Regions from separate parts of the Exiguobacterium sp. RIT341 genome, predicted to be linked through region 2. Evidence: riboswitches for the same ligand, from Rfam matches in the RefSeq annotation. Region 2 holds a riboswitch; each other region holds the start of a gene.

The links. A riboswitch is a leader RNA that binds a small molecule or an ion and turns the genes downstream of it on or off. The one in region 2 is predicted to bind S-adenosylmethionine.
Region 1: another riboswitch for S-adenosylmethionine. It lies ahead of BW42_RS12845 (LLM class flavin-dependent oxidoreductase); the one in region 2 lies ahead of BW42_RS00175 (methionine ABC transporter ATP-binding protein).
Region 3: another riboswitch for S-adenosylmethionine. It lies ahead of BW42_RS13500 (Na+/H+ antiporter NhaC family protein); the one in region 2 lies ahead of BW42_RS00175 (methionine ABC transporter ATP-binding protein).

The regions. Positions count from the first base shown of each region.
Region 1 is NZ_JFYW01000010.1:87,965-91,242, forward strand. Features, by position in the region: gene BW42_RS12835 (DUF817 domain-containing protein) at 1-777, shown strand, start outside; gene BW42_RS12840 (DUF975 family protein) at 975-1,613, shown strand; SAM riboswitch class I at 1,724-1,826, shown strand; gene BW42_RS12845 (LLM class flavin-dependent oxidoreductase) at 1,901-2,959, shown strand; gene BW42_RS12850 (RimK family alpha-L-glutamate ligase) at 2,956-3,278, shown strand, end outside.
Region 2 is NZ_JFYW01000001.1:26,730-30,007, forward strand. Features, by position in the region: gene BW42_RS00165 (PLP-dependent cysteine synthase family protein) at 1-389, shown strand, start outside; gene BW42_RS00170 (bifunctional cystathionine gamma-lyase/homocysteine desulfhydrase) at 382-1,548, shown strand; SAM riboswitch class I at 1,606-1,710, shown strand; gene BW42_RS00175 (methionine ABC transporter ATP-binding protein) at 1,789-2,811, shown strand; gene BW42_RS00180 (methionine ABC transporter permease) at 2,808-3,278, shown strand, end outside.
Region 3 is NZ_JFYW01000010.1:225,594-228,871, reverse strand. Features, by position in the region: gene BW42_RS13510 (alpha/beta hydrolase) at 1-590, opposite strand, end outside; gene BW42_RS13505 (metal ABC transporter solute-binding protein, Zn/Mn family) at 760-1,773, shown strand; SAM riboswitch class I at 1,843-1,947, shown strand; gene BW42_RS13500 (Na+/H+ antiporter NhaC family protein) at 2,029-3,278, shown strand, end outside.

The DNA of each region.
Region 1 (3,278 bases), on a different contig from region 2:
ATCCGACACCTGATTCGTTTTACATACATAGAAGCCGTCTGTTGCGTCTTTCCCGTCATGATTTTCGCAGCGCTTGCTCTTTCACGTTATCTTCCTGCTGAACCGATCGCTCGATACGATCTCCTGTTGCTATGGTGTCTTCTCGTCCAAATCGTCTTACTTGTCACGCGTTATGAAACGCTGGAAGAGTTCAAACTGATCTTACTCTTTCACGTGATTGGTCTAGCACTTGAACTGTTCAAAGTGAACGTTGGGTCTTGGAGTTATCCGGAACAGGCTCTAACGAAAGTGGCTGGTGTTCCCTTGTATGCAGGATTCATGTATGCAAGTGTCGCAAGTTATGTCTGTCAAGCGTTCCGAAGATTTCATTTACGCTTCACAGCATTCCCACCACCTTGGCTTGCGATCAGCGTAGGCAGTCTCGTCTATCTCAACTTCTTCACCCACCACTGGATCTTCGATGCACGCTGGCTATTGATGGTCCTCGTCGTCCTTGTCTTCTATAAGTCATGGGTTCATTTTACGATCGAGCAGACGATCTACCGGATGCCGCTCGTCCTGTCTTTTTTACTGATCGCGTTCTTTATTTGGATCGCTGAGAATATCGTGACGTTCTTTAAAGGGTGGGTCTATCCGCATCAGGAAAGAGGATGGGAAGTCGTTGATCTCGGAAAATTGTCTTCTTGGTTCCTGCTTGTGATCATCACGGTCCTGATCGTCATCGTCGCGAAATACAAGCAACGGGATCCGGCTGTGGAGATATATCAGCATACATAGACGAAAAACATGACATTTCGTTTGCGATGAAGCGCTTCGATGTTCAACGCTCGTTCTAACATGTGGACGACAAACAACTTGAGCGTGCTTGGCTCAACCAGCAACGAGACGGGAAATTATTGAAAAAAGAGTGAAACATTAGAAGTTTTAAGCCGTAGAGTAAGGTGAGAACTTATTTTTCAAGGAGGACCTTACTCATGTCATCTCAATTAAAGAAAGCAGCGAAGGAGTCGCTCAGCGGTCGTTGGGGATTTGCAGTCCTAGCTTTTCTGCTGTTTAGTATTATTCAGGGTGTTCCTAATTTATTTGGATCGGATATCGATGAGCCGTCTAGTAGTATAGATCTCGTTGTATCATTGGTGTCGATTTTATTGATTCCAGTAGGAGTCGGTTGGACATGGATTGCCATGTCGATTGCTCGTGGCGAAGAAACGAAAGTGACGGATTTGTTTGAGCCATATGGTATGTTCCTGAAAGTGGTGGGGCTGGCCATTGTTCAATTCATCTTTATCGCGCTCTGGACGTTACTCTTAATCATCCCTGGTATCATCAAGTCATTCTCTTACTTGTTGACGTACTACATCCTTCGGGATGAGCCGTCAATCGGTATTCTCGAGGCAATCACGCGTTCACGTCAACTCATGGATGGTCATAAAATGGAAGCATTTTTACTCTTCCTATCATTCATTGGTTGGGCGTTGCTTGTCATCGTTACGCTTGGTCTTGCTGTCCTATGGGTCGGACCATACTTCAGTGTCACGCTTGCCAAATTCTACGATCGTATTCGTGGGGAGCAGGCGCCAGAGCAGACATCAGATTTCGTCGCACCATACTAATTCCGAATCCCGACATCACGTCGGGATTTTTCTTTAGGGGTAAATCCGATAGGAAAAGACGGTTTAATGGTTGCTTTAGTTCAATGAATTCTGTACGATGAATGCAACACATCTTATCTAGAGAAGTCGAGGGACTGGCCCGAAGACACTTCAGCAACCCCGCTATGGCGGAAGGTGCTACTTCCAGGAAGGAATACCTTCTGAAGATAAGAGCGGACAGGACAAGATACCGTCGCTCTTTTCGAACTTCGAAAAGAGCGTTTTTTTATGATAAGGGGGACGATGGAGTGGAGTATGGTTTTTGGTTACCGATTTTTGGGGGATGGTTACGTAACGTCGAGGATGAACAGATGCCAGCGACATTCGATTATGCGAAACAAGTCGCACAAACAGCTGAACGCATCGGCTTCTCGACGACGTTAATTGCGGAATTGAACTTGAACGATATCAAAGGCATCAAGGAACCGAGTCTTGAGGCATGGACAACGGCAGCGGCGATTGCTGCAACAACAGAACGTCTTGAAATCATGACAGCGGTTCGTCCCGGGTTCCATAATCCGGCGACGACGGCGAAGATGGCGGCAAACATCGATCAGTTGAGTGGAGGACGATTTACGCTCAATGTCGTCTCGGCCTGGTGGGCAGAAGAAGCAAAACAATACAACGGTATTTTTACTGCACACGATGAACGCTATGCCCGAACGGAAGAGTTCGTCACGGTCATGAAAGGACTATGGGCAGATGCGTCACCGTACAGCTTCTCCGGCAATCACTACACGATCGAACAGGCAGAACTCCATCCGAAACCCGTCCAGCGTCCGGGAATTAAGCTCTACGCTGGTGGAGAGAGTGAAGCCGGAAAACGGACGATCGTCGAACATTGTGATGCCTACGTCATGCATGGAGGCACTGTTGAAGAAGTAGCTCATAAAATCAATGACATGAAAATACGCCGGGAAGCGACGGGACACGCACCGCTTGAGAGCTTCGGTCTTGCTGCCTACATCATTTGCCGGGATACGGAAGAAGAAGCGCTTCTTGAGTGGCAACGCATCACGGACGTCAAGGAAGACAGCGCCGGTTATGCCGGTTATCAAGATTTCATCAGTAAATCGCAACTCGAACAACAGGTCGAGCGAAATGATTATTCCGTCTCGAACCGTGGTCTGCGACCGAACTTGATCGGAACACCAGAACAGATTGCCGAACGGATTCTAGCGTTCGAAGCCGTTGGTGTCACGTTGCTCTTGTTACAATTCTCACCACAACTCGAAGAAATGGAACGCTTTGCCCGTGACGTAATGCCACTGGTCGAAGCGAAACGAAAGGTAGGTCAACAATCATGACAAAAATTCATATTCTCCACGAAAACCAAGAATGGACGGATCATCTCATCAAACGTCTCGAAGAACTCAAGTTGCCGTACGAGCAGTGGCACTTGAATGAAGGAATCGTACCGTTAGATGAACTGCCGCCAGAAGGTGTCTTTTACAGTCGTATGAGTGCGTCTTCGCATACGCGGGGGCATCGTTATGCGCCAGAGTTGACGGAAGGGGTCCTCGCTTGGTTAGAAGAGCATGACCGGACTGTCTTTAACGGAACGCGTGCGCTCCGTCTTGAAGTCAGCAAAGTCAATCAATACACGGCATTGCGTAAGGCTGGGAT
Region 2 (3,278 bases):
GTACGTTCGCCGGAACAGCGGACTTCTTAAAACAACGTCTCGGTACAAAAGCAGCAATCGTTGAACCGGAAGGCTCCGTCTTAAATGGTGGTCCAGCGGGTCCGCACAAGACAGAAGGCATTGGGACAGCAAAATGGCCAAGTCTCGTTCCGCGTGAACTCGTCGACGAGATTCATACGATTTCTGACCGCGATGCATTTGACGCGGTTCATACACTCGCTGCTCGCGAAGGATTGCTCGTTGGTAGTTCAGCAGGGGCAGCGCTCGTTGCTGCGCTTGATATCGCAAAGCGTCACCCCGGCAGTACGATCGTCACCGTCTTCGCAGACAGTGCCGAACGCTACTTAAGCCAACAAATCTTTGAAAAGGTGGACGAAACTCATGCGTAAGAAGACAGCATTGATTCATGGAGGAACAGGTGTCGACCGGGCAACAGGAGCCGTCACACCTCCGATCTATCAAACAAGCACATACAAGCAGGATAAAATCGGTCAACTCAAGGACGGATACGAATACTCACGGACAGCGAACCCGACACGGACGAGCATCGAACGATTGATTGCGGATCTTGAAGGTGGCGCACGTGGTTTTGCATTCGGTTCTGGGATGGCAGCGATTCATGCCGTCTTCCACTTGCTTGAGTCTGGCGACCACATCGTCATGACGGATGACGTCTACGGTGGTACGTTCCGCTTGATGCAACGCGTCTTACCGAAGTTCAACATCCAAGTGACATTCGTCGATACGACGGACCTCGCGGCAACGGAAGCAGCGATCCAGGACAACACGAAGATTGTCTACGTCGAAACACCGACGAACCCGTTGTTGAAAGTAACAGACATCACAGCCATCGCAACGATTGCCAAACGTCACGATCTTAAACTCGTCGTCGACAACACGTTCGCGACTCCATACCATCAACAACCACTCGCACTTGGTGCTGACATCGTCTTACACAGTGCAACGAAATACATCGGCGGACACTCGGACGTCGTCGCTGGACTTGTCGTCGTCAAAGATGATGCGCTTGGCGAAGAGCTTCACTTCATCCAAAACTCGACAGGCGGCGTGCTTGGACCGCAAGACAGCTTCTTGCTCGTCCGTGGTCTACGTACGCTCGGTATCCGGATGGATGCGATCGAAGAGACAGCGCATGATCTCGTTGCGTTCTTACAAGCACAAGACATCGTCTCGAACATCTTCTACCCAGGACTGGCATCGCATCCTGGACATGACATCCAAGCGAAACAAGCGACTGGATTCGGTGGGATGATCAGCTTTGATGTCGGTTCAGCAGCGAACGCAGAAAAACTCGTCGAGGCGACACACTTCTTCACACTTGCTGAGAGTCTTGGTGCCGTCGAGAGTCTGATTTCGGTGCCGGCACGGATGACGCACGCGTCGATCCCAGCAGAACGTCGGGCAGAACTCGGCATCACGGACGGTCTCGTCCGGATTTCAGTTGGACTTGAGGATGCGGAAGATTTGAAAGAAGACTTAACACGTGCTTTCACGTTCCTCGAAAAAGTTTCTGAAAAAACTGTTTGACAACAAAAATAACCCCTGCTAATATTCAGAATATATTCTACAAACTTAATACCGAAACTCTTATCGAGAGTGGTGGAGGGACTGGCCCGATGAAACCCGGCAACCGCGGATCTGATCCGAAGTGGTGCTAATTCCAGCAGACAAAAGTCTGGGAGATGAGAGCAAATGGTTTTGTGTACTGAAAAGTGCGCGCGTTTGCTCTAAAACGCGCGCACTTTTTTTATTTTAGGAGGGACAGTTGTGATTCGTTTACAAGACGTAGGAAAGATTTATCGCTCAAAGCGCGGAGCGGTCGAAGCCGTCGCGAATGTCGATCTGACAATCGAACGCGGTGAAATTTTTGGAATAATCGGTTATTCCGGAGCAGGGAAATCGACCTTGATCCGATTGTTGAATATGCTCGAAGCACCAACGAGTGGTTCGATTCAAATCGATGGTGTCGAAATGACATCACTGAAACCAAAAGAATTACGAGGCGTCCGCAAGAATGTCTCAATGGTTTTCCAGCACTTCAACTTACTCTGGTCACGGACTGTTGAAGAAAACATCATGTTCCCACTCGAACTCGGTGGCTTCCCGAAGGCTCGCCGTAAGGAACGAGTTGCGGAACTGATTCAACTCGTTGGTTTAGATGGACGTGAAAAAGCCTATCCGTCGCAATTATCGGGTGGTCAAAAGCAACGTGTCGGTATCGCTCGGGCACTCGCATCGAACCCTGACGTTCTCTTATGTGACGAGGCAACGAGTGCACTCGATCCGAAAACAACGGACTCAATCCTTGAGTTACTCGTCGATATCAACCAGAAACTAAAACTGACGATCGTCTTGATCACACACGAGATGCATGTCATTCAAAAAATCTGTCACCGGGTCGCCGTCATGGAAGCCGGTAAAATCGTCGAGCAAGGACCGGTCGCAGAAGTTTTCCGTCACCCGAAACAAGCGATGACGAAAGAATTCGTCAAACAATTGACGTCGCCATCGGAGAACGAGTTGACGTTTGCGAAACTCCGCGAACGGTATCCAACCGGAAAAATCGTTCAATTGACGTTCGTCGGATCGACAGCGGAAAGCCCGATCATTGCGGAAGTCATGAAAGATTCACCCGTCCTGTTCAATATCATCGGCGGAAACGTCGGTCAATCACAGGAAGGGGCACTCGGTACACTGTTCATTCAGTTGATCGGGGAAACAGAAGCAACACAAGCGGTCATTACGAAGCTTCAAGCCAGTGATGTTGAAGTGGAGGTGGATCACCGATGATTTCATTCTTTGACAACCTAGACTGGGACATGGTGTGGGAAGCGACAGGTAGTACGATCTATATGACGGCAGTCGCTGGTCTTTCGACATTCGTTCTCGGTTTGATCATTGGTTTATTATTGTTTGCGACAAACGAAGAGTTGTTGTTCAAGAATCGGGCGTTTTATTCGATCTTGAGCTTAATCGTTAACGTCTTCCGTTCGATTCCGTTCATCATCTTACTGATCTTATTGATTCCATTTACGAAAGCAGTCGTCGGTTCGTTCCTCGGACCAACAGCAGCATTACCGGCACTGATTTTAGGAGCCGCACCATTTTATGGTCGGATGGTTGAACTTGCCTTACGCGAAGTCGATAAAGGTGTCATTGAGGCAGCTGAATCGATGGGCGCGACGAAGTTCCAAATCATCTATAAAGTCTTAATCCCAGAAGCGTTGCCTGCCATCGTTTCGGGTATCACGGTTACA
Region 3 (3,278 bases), on a different contig from region 2:
TTCGTCGGTGGATATAAGGCAATGACACCACTGATCAATGGCATGTGTCGTTCATCGCGCTCACCAACGAAAGCAGATGGGGCAAGTGCCGTCGTCAGCATGAGTGCAGCTCCGGCTGAGTCTCCCCATACTATCATCCGTCCTCTTAAAATGCGAAGATCTTCTGCTTCTTTGTTCAAAAAGCATAAGGCATCCCGTACATCTTCGAGATTATCCGGAAAATAACTCCCTTCTTCAAACAGACGATAATCGATACTACAAACAGCAACCCCAAGTTCAAGCAGGCGATCAACGATCGGGCTAAAACAGAACAGATCCTCGCGCTCTCCACGAACGAATGCGCCACCGTGCGCGTAGATCGCGACCGGAAACGGTCCTTCCCCCGGCGGATAATAGAGATCGAGTTGTAAGGTACGGTCTCCCACTTGTTTGTAAGTGATTGTCCGCGGTGCGAGTTGTTTTTCTGTGATTGGCAAGGCGGGTTCAGTCCACCGAAGTAATGCACCGTAATTGTTCCAGATACTTGCTCCCGCAGCTGCTGTCGTTAGTAGTGCAGCTCCCCCCATTAGCCATGCAGTTTCACGTTTCACTTGATCACCTCCAAAAGACGTATCAATTCCTTCATTTTATTATCCTTTTACCCCGTTTTAAAAGAAGTCGAACGTCTCGGTATTCGTACTTGACGCTTCTCAAACGTTCCGCTATAGTGAAAAAGTCCAAATCGGAATAATTACGTTTTAATAACGGAGGTAACATATAATGAAAAAAATCATTCCTGCTTTAACGGTCGCATTCGCGAGCGCAAGTATCCTCGCAGCTTGTGGATCAAACACCGATTCATCGACTTCAGATGATAAAAAGACGGAAATCTATACATCGACGTTCGCAACAGCTGCCATTGCCCGTGAAATCGGTGGTAATCAAGTCAACGTCAAGATGATCGTCCCACCTGGAGCAGATCCGCACTCCTATGAACCGACGTCAAAGCAACTCACTGAGATTGCCAAAGGTGACCTTTTCCTTTTGACGGGTACGACACTTGAACCCTATTCAAAAAAAATCCAAGAGAGTCTAAAAGGCACGGACGTCCGGTTCGTCGAGACGAGTAAGGATGTCACTTTGCTGGAATCGGATGCTACGCTTCACGCACATGAAGAAGAGGGACATACAGAAGAAGAGCATGCGCACGAAGATGCAGGGCACGATGATCACGCAACTGATGAACATGCGCACGAAGAGGAAGAACACGATCATGGAAAATACGATCCACACGTCTGGCTTGATCCTGTCAACGCCAAAGCAATGGCACGTTCTATCACAGTCGCCTTATCAAAAGAAGTACCAAAAGACAAAGCAACATTCGAAAAAAACTTGAAAGCGTTCGATCAGCAAGCTGACGCACTCGATAAAGAGTTCAAGCAAGCCGTCGCTGACGGATCAAAAAAAGAACTTCTCGTCACACATGCAGCTTACGGTTACCTCGCCGAACGATATGGTTTCACGCAGCTTCCAATCGCCGGAATTTCCCCTTCCGATGAACCCTCACAAAAACAACTGGCTGCTTTAGTGAAAGAAGCGCGGATGCATGATTTGAAACACGTCGCGTTCGAAGAAACGGTTTCACCAAAGGTTGCGCGTGTCATCCAAAAAGAAATCGGAGCTAAATCCGTGACGATCCATAACCTCGAGTCGGTGACGAAATCGCAGCAAAACAGCTCGTATTTTAAGTTGATGGAAGAAAACGTCCAGACGTTAGAACAGGCACTTCAGTAAAGTACAGTTGACACGCGTTACTCAATGCGGTACGGTAAGAAACGTGTTTTACAACAATTGAATGACTTCTTTTTATCGCGAGAAACGGAGGGACTGGCCCAATGATGTTTCGGCAGCGGACGATTTGATTCGTACTGTGCCAAATCCAGCAAGCGAAAGCTTGAGAGATAAGAAGAGCGTCTTTATTTCATAAAGACCTCCTTCTTTCTTGCGAAGGGGTCTTTTTTTGTATCTTTGAGAAACGAGGTGTCAACAATGAATGAAATGATCACGCCTAACAAATGGGCACTGCTTCCCCTCGTCGTATTTCTGGTCCTCTTCATCGGAGCCGGTATCTTCTATGACGACTTTTACAAATTCCCGATTCTGATCGCTGCTTTGATCGCGCTGATCTTTGCTGCAATCACGACGAAAGGATCGATTAATCAAACGGTTGAACGAATCGCAACCGGTGCCGGAAATCCCGATATCATGATTATGGTCTTCATCTTCTTATTAGCCGGTACGTTCTCTGGAACGGCAGAAGCAATCGGCGCCATTGATGCGACCGTCAATGCTGCCTTAACGTTCCTACCTCCGTCACTCCTGATGAGCGGTCTGTTCGTCATCGCTGCCTTCATCTCGATGGCAATGGGAACTTCGACTGGAACGATTGCTGCACTTGCTCCAATCGCCTTTGGTATTCATGAAGCAACAGGTATCAACGTTGCGATCGCAGCAGCGTCAGTCGTTGGTGGTTCGATGTTCGGTGATAACTTGTCGTTCATCTCGGATACGACAATCGCTGCCGTTCGGACACAAAAAACGAACATGCGCGATAAATTCCGGACGAACTTCATGATCGTTCTCCCGGCTGCCGTCTTAACGGTCATCTTACTCGCGTTCGTTTCTGGTTCTGGCGATGCGGCAGCAGCTAAAGCATTCGAGTTCTACAAATTAATTCCGTATCTCGCCGTCATCGTCCTTGCACTATTTGGTGTCAATGTCATTCTTGTTCTCGTCGGTGGCACATTGCTCACTGGAATCATCGGTATGATCGACGGTAGCTTTGGCTTAAGTGGGTTCGTCCTTTCGATGTCTGAAGGAATGATGGGCATGGCAGAGATTTCAATCTTGACACTCCTCATGGGTGGTCTCGTCAGTTTGATCACGTTCAATGGCGGAATCGCCTACTTGAAAGAGACGTTGACGCGCAAGATTTCACAGCGTCGCGGTGCTGAATTCAGTATGGCAGCACTCGTCAGTGCGACGAACCTCGCAACGGCGAACAATACGATCTCGATTCTCGTCGCTGGACCACTCGCGGCTGAAATCGCTGATACGTATGAAATCGACCGCAAGAAATCAGCGAGTATTCTTGATATCTTCTCTTGTGGTATTCAAGGCATCATTCCGTATGGGGCACAACTGCTGATCGCAGCAGAGTTGACGAAGACAGCTTCACCAGAACTGATTCCGTATCTGTTCTATCCGTTCCTGCTCTTCGTCTGTGGATCGATTGCCAT